DNA from 2 places in the Brevundimonas sp. M20 genome. Region 2 is predicted to be linked to the other one. Evidence: riboswitches for the same ligand, from Rfam matches in the RefSeq annotation. Region 2 holds a riboswitch; the other holds the start of a gene.
What was found. Region 2 has a riboswitch for S-adenosylmethionine ahead of FKQ52_RS06205 (TonB-dependent siderophore receptor). Riboswitches for the same ligand answer to the same signal wherever they lie in the genome.

Region 1 (3,766 bases), 650 kb from region 2:
TGTTGATCGCGGTCGAGGCGAACACGCCGGTCAGCAGGGCGCCGGCCAGACCGCCCGCGCCGTGGATGCCGAAGGCGTCCAGCGAGTCGTCGTAGCGGAGCAGTTTCTTGATCCACACCGACGAGGCGTAGCAGACCGGACCGGCGATCAGGCCGATGATGACCGCGCCCTTCGGGTCCACGAAGCCGGCGGCCGGGGTGATGGCGACCAGACCGGCGACGATGCCCGACAGCACGCCGATCAGCGACGCCTTCTTCTTCTCGATGACCTCGACGATCTTCCAGGTGATGGAAGCGGCGGCGGCGGCGAGAATGGTGTTGATCAGGGCCACGCCCGCCAGCGCGTTGGCGCCGCCCGCCGAACCGGCGTTGAAGCCGATCCAGCCGACCAGCAGCAGTGAGGCGCCGATCATGGTCAGAACCGGGTTGTGGGCCACGATCGGCTCCTTGCCGTAGCCCTTCCGGGCGCCGAGGAAGATCGCGCAGACCAGACCGGCCACGCCCGAGTTGACGTGCACGACCGCGCCGCCGGCGAAGTCCAGCACCCCGGCGCCGCCGAGGAAGCCGCCGCCCCACACCCAGTGGGCGATCGGTGCATAGACCAGCAGGGACCACAGGGCCGTGAACAGCAGCAGGCCGGTGTACTTCAGACGTTCGGCGAAGGCGCCGGTGACCAGGGCGGGCGTGATGATCGCGAAGGTCAGCTGGAACGACAGGAAGACGAATTCAGGAATGCCCGGCAGCAGGCTGTGCGCCGTCTCCATACCCACGCCGTTCAGGAAGAAGGCGTCGAAGCTGCCGATGAACTGGTTGACGGTGTCGCCGTCAAACCCGCCCAGGGCGCCCGCCTTGCCGAAGGCGATGGAGTAGCCGGCGATGAACCAGACCAGGGTGGCGACGGCGAAGACGCCGACTGACTGGGTGATGGTGGCGATGACGTTCTTGCGGCGAACCATGCCGCCGTAGAAGAGCGCCAGACCCGGCAGGGTCATAAGCAGAACGAGAGCCGCCGAGGTCAGCAGCCAGGCGGTGCCAGCGCCGTCGAGTTCCAGCGGAACCTGATGGCCCAGCAGGCCCGGAGCCGGCGCGGGCGCGGCGCTGGCCGCGGTCGCGATTACCGATGTCAAAAGACCGAGCCCGAGAGCAAGGCCGCCGCGAAGTCGTGTCATCTCAATCCCCCAAAAGGATGCCGTTACGCATTTGCAAACTGTTTACCGCACCTGCGAAATCCGCAAGTGGGCGGAAGAAGATTCAGGAATTTTTGTTGCGTTCGCAACGCACTTGACTTCGCCAAACGAAAAACTGTTGTCGCCATACGATCCATAGCGATCAAAATCGTGCTCATTTACGGCTCAGCTTGCGAATTCGCAGTCGCAGCATTTTTGGGGGATTGACGAGCCCGCCCGCGTTCGTCACCGTAAAGACACTCATCAAGACCGGCTGAGGGATAGGCCCTTTGACGCCGGGGCAACCTTCCAGTGATCCACCCGATCATTGGAGATGGTGCCAACTCCTGCGGGGCGTCTTCGGAAGCCGCGAGAGATGAGTGAAGCGAGTGGTCCCTCACGGGGCCAGACGACTTCACGGGTCTTTCTTCGCAGATGTTGGTTCGCCCCATCGGTTTCGCTGAGTGGAACCGGAGCGGACAGTGGCGTCCACCACCGAATGGATCATCGACGAGGCTCCCGGCCGTGACGTGACGGCCGCGATTCCGGCCGACTTCCGGCTGGCCTCGGGCGAGCGTCTGTCGGCGGACACGCTGGTCGGCCGCATCCATGGCCCGACGAAGGGACCGCTGGTCGTCATCACCGGCGGCATCTCAAGCGGCCGCTTCGCCGCCCGCTGGTGGTCGTGGGCCGTGCGTCACGGCGGACCGGTCGATCTGGACCGCGTGCGGGTGCTGGCCTTCGATCTTCTGCCGGGAAAGACGGAGCCGGGCGTCACCATCACGACCCAGGATCAGGCCCGCCTGCTGGCCGTGCTGCTCGACAGCCTGAACGAGGCGCGCATCGACGCCTTCGTCGGCGCCTCCTACGGCGGTTGCGTGGGTCAGGCCTTCGCCGCGACCTTCCCCGAACGGATCGGTGAGCTGATCGTGATCTCCGCCGCCCACCGCGCCCATCCGGCGGCTACCGCCTGGCGCGGGGTGCAGCGCCGGGTGCTGGCCTTCGCCCGCGATTGCGGTCGTGAGGCCGAGGGTGTGTCGCTGGCCCGCGAACTGGCGATGACCACCTATCGCACCGCCGACGAGTTCGACTGGCGCTTCGCCACCATCGCCCCGGCGCAGGCCGGCGAGGCTTATCCGGTGTGCGAGTACCTGATCTCGCGCGGCGCCGACTACGCCGAGGCGACCAGCGCGGACCGCTGGATCTCCCTGTCGGATTCTCTGGATCGCCACGCGGTCGCGCCCGAAGCCATCCGTTGCCCGCTGACCTTGCTGGGCTTCACCAGTGACCGGCTGGTCCCGATCGAAGACCTGCGCGAGCTGGCCGCCCGCGCCCCCGCCCTGCGTCGCTTCGACGAAGCGGGCTCCATCTTCGGCCACGACGCCTTTCTGAAGGAGCGCGAGCTGGTCGGCCGCACGCTCCACGACGCCCTTTCACCCCTGTACGCCCGCCAGCCTGACGAGATCGCCGCATGACCTGCTCCAGCGAAGCCCATCCCTGTACCACCGCCGCCCGGCACGGCGTGAACAACGATCCGGCGCACGGGGCGGTGATGCCGCCGCTGTACCTGTCGTCGAACTACAGCTTCGACGGCCTCGAGGGTAAGCGGAAGTACGACTACACGCGCTCGGGCAATCCGACCCGCGACGTGCTGGGCGAGACGCTGGCCAGGCTGGAAGGGGGCGCAGGCGCGGTGATCACGGCGACCGGAATGGCGGCGGTCGATCTGGCCCTGTCGTCGCTGGAGCCGGGCGACCTGCTGTTGGCCCCGCATGACCTGTACGGCGGCACGCACCGTCTGCTGTGCGCCCGCGCGCGCCGCAACCATTTCGACGTCCAGTTCGTGGACCAGAATGATCGCGAGGCCCTGGACGCCGCCTTCGCCCTGAACCCCAAACTGATCCTGATCGAGACACCGTCGAACCCCCTGATGCGCGTGGTGGACGTGGCCGACATCTGCGCCCGCGCCCGCGCGGTCGGTTGCAAGTCGGCGGTGGACAACACCTTCCTGTCGCCCGCCCTGCAGAACCCGATCGCCCTGGGCGCCGATCTGGTGATCCACTCGACCACCAAATACATCAACGGCCACTCGGACGTGGTCGGCGGCGCCGTGGTGGCGAAGGATCAGGCCGATCTGGAACAGCTGACCTGGTGGGCCAACTGCCTGGGCGTGACCGGCTCGCCCTTTGACGCCTATCTGACCCTGCGCGGCGTGCGCACCCTGTTCGCCCGCGTTGAGCGGCAGCAGGCGACGGCCGAGCGGATCGCCGAATGGCTGGACGCCCACCCGGCGGTGAAGCGCGTCAACTATCCGGGCCTGAAGAGCCACCCGGGACACGAGATCGCCGCCCGCCAGCAGAAGGGCTTCGGCGCCATGCTGAGCTTTGAACTGGCCGATCTGGACGCGGTGCGGGCGCTGGTGGACCAACTGGAGGTTTTCACCCTGGCCGAGTCGCTGGGCGGGGTGGAAAGCCTGATCGCCCACCCGACCCTGATGACCCACGCCGCCATGACGCCCGAAGCGCGCGCCACCGCGGGGATCACCGACGGCCTGCTGCGCCTGTCGATCGGTCTGGAACATCCGGAAGACCTGCTGGCCGA
Region 2 (3,766 bases):
CGGAGCTCCAAAGGGTTCGGGAAGTCATCCCGGCCGCCGCCTCGGGAACCATCGTGGAACGGACTGAACCCGGTCCGCCCGCGCCGACGTCCACAAGGGAGAATACCGCATGGCTCTTTACGAGCACACGGTCATGACGCGCCAGGATATCTCGGCGCAGCAGGCCGAAGCGCTGAACGACACCATCAAGACTCTGATCGAACAAGCCGGCGGCGTTGTCGCCAAGATCGAGTACTGGGGTCTGCGCAACCTGACCTACCGCGTGAAGAAGAACCGCAAGGCTCACTATTCGCTGCTGGCCGTCGACGCCCCTCCGGCCGCCATGGCCGAAGTCGAGCGTCAGCTGTCGATTAACGAAGACGTGCTGCGCTGGCTGACCGTCCGCGTCGAGGAACTCGACCTGGAACTGTCGCCGCTGCTGGCCCGTCGTGAACGTGAACGCGAACGTGAGCGTGAGCGCGGTCCCCGCGAAGACGCCGCGGTCGAAGCGTAAGGAACCCGGAACATGACCGATACCACCGCCCCGACCCCGGGCGCGCCGGCCGGCTCCGGCCCCGCCCGTCGCCCGTTCTTCCGTCGCCGCAAGGTGTGCCCGTTCTCCGGCCCGAACGCGCCGAAGATCGACTACAAGGACGTCAAGCTGCTGCAACGCTACATCAGCGAGCGCGGCAAGATCGTTCCGTCGCGCATCACGGCTGTCTCCCAGAAGAAGCAACGCGAGCTGGCCAAGGCCATCAAGCGCGCGCGCTACCTGGCCCTCCTGCCCTACGTGGTGAAGTAAGATGAAGGTCGTTCTGCTGGAACGCGTCGATAACCTCGGCGCCATCGGCGACGTCGTCACTGTCAAGGACGGCTTCGCTCGCAACTTCCTTCTGCCGCGCGACAAGGCCCGCCGGGCCACCGCCGCCAACCTGAAGGCCTTCGAACTCGACCGCGCCGCCATCGAGCAGCGCAACGAGAAGAACAAGGCCGACGCGCAGAAGGTCGCCGACAAGATCGACGGCCAGACCTACGTGATGATCCGTCAGGCCGGTGAAACCGGTCAGCTGTACGGTTCGGTCGCCGGTCGCGACGTCGCTGAAGCCGTTCAGGCTGAAGGCGGCAAGGTCGAGCGTTCGCAAGTCGTGCTCAACACGGCGATCAAGACGCTGGGCGTCCACGAGGTGCTGGTTCGCCTGCACGCCGAGGTCTCGGCCACCGTCAAGATCAACGTCGCCCGTTCGGCTGAAGAAGCCGAGCGTCAAGCCAAGGGCGAGGACGTGATCAAGTCGGCATACGAAGAAGACCGTGAAGCCGCCGCCGAACAGGCCGCGGACATGGTCGCCGGCGGCGCCGGCCAACAGGACGGTCTGGGCTCCGAAGCCTAACACCGTTACTGATGCCTGAAAGACACGGCGGCGTGGGGGAAGCCCCGCGCCGCCGAACTTTTTTCAGGCCCGTCCTTGACGCATTTATGACGCACCGCAATATCGGAACAGCTCATCGAGACCGGCTGAGGGATAGGCCCTTTGACGTCGGGGCAACCTGCGGACCGTCCGTAAGGTGCCAACTCCTTCGGGACCCCTCCCCGGGTCGCGGCAGATGAGAGGCCGGTCCCAGCCGGACTCCCACCATCTGTCACCGCAGGCGTTCCTGATCGAGCAGGAGACGACAATGCGTGCTGACAAGACCTACGCCCTGACCGCTCTCGCCGCCGATGTCCGCGCGCCGCGCCACCTTATGTGTCGCACCGGGTCCATGCGATGTCGCCGTTCGCTGTAATCGGCTGACCCGCCGGGCCTCCCGCCCGAACAGAACATCAGAAATCGCCAGCCCGGCCCCCCGGTGATCGCCGCGCGCGACACCGACCGGGCGCCTGCGCCTCATCGAGAAGAGACTGTCATGACCACCACCACCCGCGTCCGCGCCACCCTGTTCGCCGCCGCCTCGGCCACCGCCCTGCTGGCCGGCGCCGCGCAGGCGCAGGCGCAGACCGCCCCGCAATCCACCCAGCCCGATGCGACCGAGATCGACGAGGTCGTCGTCACCGGCACCCGCGCCCCCAACCGCTCGCGGCTGGACACCCTCGCCCCGGTCGACGTGGTCACCCAGGAAGACCTGCAGAACCGGGGCACCACCGAACTGGCCGCCGCCCTGGCCCAGTCCGTTCCCTCGCTGACCTTCCAGCGGCCCGCCGTGGTGGACGGCACGGACTCGATCCGTCCGGCCACCCTGCGCGGCCTGTCGCCGGACCAGACGCTGGTGCTGGTGAACGGCACGCGCCGTCACGCCTCGGCGCTGGTCAACGTCAACGGCTCGGTCGGCCGCGGCTCTGCGGCGGTGGACCTGAACACCATCCCGTCCGGCGCGCTGGACCGTGTCGAGGTGCTGCGTGACGGCGCCTCGGCCCAGTACGGGTCAGACGCCATCGCCGGGGTGATCAACCTTCGTCTGCGACAGGCGGACCACGGCGGCGGCGCGACGATCACTCTGGGTCAGTACTACACCACCGTCGATACCGCCCGCGCTCCGGGGCGCGACGAGCAGGACGGCGGCACCATCACCGCCTCGGCCTGGCAGGGCTTTGGTCTGGGCGACGGCGGCTATCTGACGCTGAGCGCCGAATACCTGCAACGCGACCCGACCAACCGTTCCGACCTCGATCCGCGCGTGACGCCCAATGCTGTCACCGCCCGCTTCGGTGATCCGGAGGTCGAGCAGTGGACCGTCTTCGCCAACGCCGGCGCCCCGCTCGGCAACGGCTGGGAGGCCTATGGCTGGGCCGGCTATCAGGACCGCGACAGCGAAAGCGCCGCCTTCCCGCGCCTCGCCTCGAACGTGAACAATGTCGCCGCCATCTATCCCAACGGCTTCCTGCCCAAGATCGCCATCAACTCGCAGGACGTGTCGCTGGCCGGGGGCCTGCGCGGCTCGATCGGCGGCTGGGACGCGGATGTGAACCTCGTTTACGGCCGCAACGCCCTGGACTTCCGCACCGAGGACTCGCTGAACGCCACCTATGGCGCGGCCTCGCCGACCAGCTTCGATTCCGGCGCGCTGATCTATGACCAGCTGGTGCTGGGCGCGGATGTCTCGCGCCAGTTCGATGTGGGCCTGTACGCCCCGCTGAACGTCGCCGCCGGTCTGGAGGCCCGTCGCGAGACCTATGAGATCCAGGCCGGTCAGGCGGAGTCCTGGGATCGCGGTCCGTTGGGCGGGAACACCGCGCTGGCGGGCGGCGCCCAGGGCTTTGTCGGCTTCCAGCCGTCGAACGAGGTGGATGAGGACCGCACCGCCGTCGGCGTCTATGTCGATGTCGAGGCCCCGATCACCGAACAGTTCACCATCGCCGGCGCCGTGCGGTTCGAGGACTATTCCGACTTCGGCAACTCCACGACGGGCAAGATCTCGGCTCGTTACGACTTCACCCCGTGGTTCGCCCTGCGCGGTTCGGCCTCGACGGGCTTCCGCGCGCCGTCGCTGCAGCAGTCCTACTTCACCTCGACCAGCTCGGTGATCCAGAGCGGCGCCGTCGTGGAGACCGGCACCTTCCCGGCCACCAGCACGGTCGCGACCCTGCTGGGCGCCCAGCCGCTGGATGCCGAAACCTCGGTCAACTACACCCTCGGCGCGGTCTTCCGCTTCGGCGACTTCAACCTGACGATCGACGCCTACCAGATCGACATCGAGGACCAGATCGTCCTGTCGGAGCTGATCAACCGCAGCTTCAGCCCGCAGGTCGCCTCGCTGCTGGACCCGCTGGGCGTGCAAGCCGCGCGCTTCTTCC

Region 1: another riboswitch for S-adenosylmethionine. It lies ahead of FKQ52_RS03150 (homoserine O-succinyltransferase); the one in region 2 lies ahead of FKQ52_RS06205 (TonB-dependent siderophore receptor).

What each region holds. Positions count from the first base shown of each region.
Region 1 is NZ_CP041243.1:651,271-655,036, reverse strand. It holds gene FKQ52_RS03155 (ammonium transporter) at 1-1,168, opposite strand, end outside; SAM riboswitch class I at 1,424-1,548, shown strand; gene FKQ52_RS03150 (homoserine O-succinyltransferase) at 1,648-2,640, shown strand; gene metB (cystathionine gamma-synthase) at 2,637-3,766, shown strand, end outside.
Region 2 is NZ_CP041243.1:1,299,095-1,302,860, reverse strand. It holds gene rpsF (30S ribosomal protein S6) at 110-493, shown strand; gene rpsR (30S ribosomal protein S18) at 506-781, shown strand; gene rplI (50S ribosomal protein L9) at 783-1,367, shown strand; SAM riboswitch class I at 1,477-1,588, shown strand; gene FKQ52_RS06205 (TonB-dependent siderophore receptor) at 1,882-3,766, shown strand, end outside.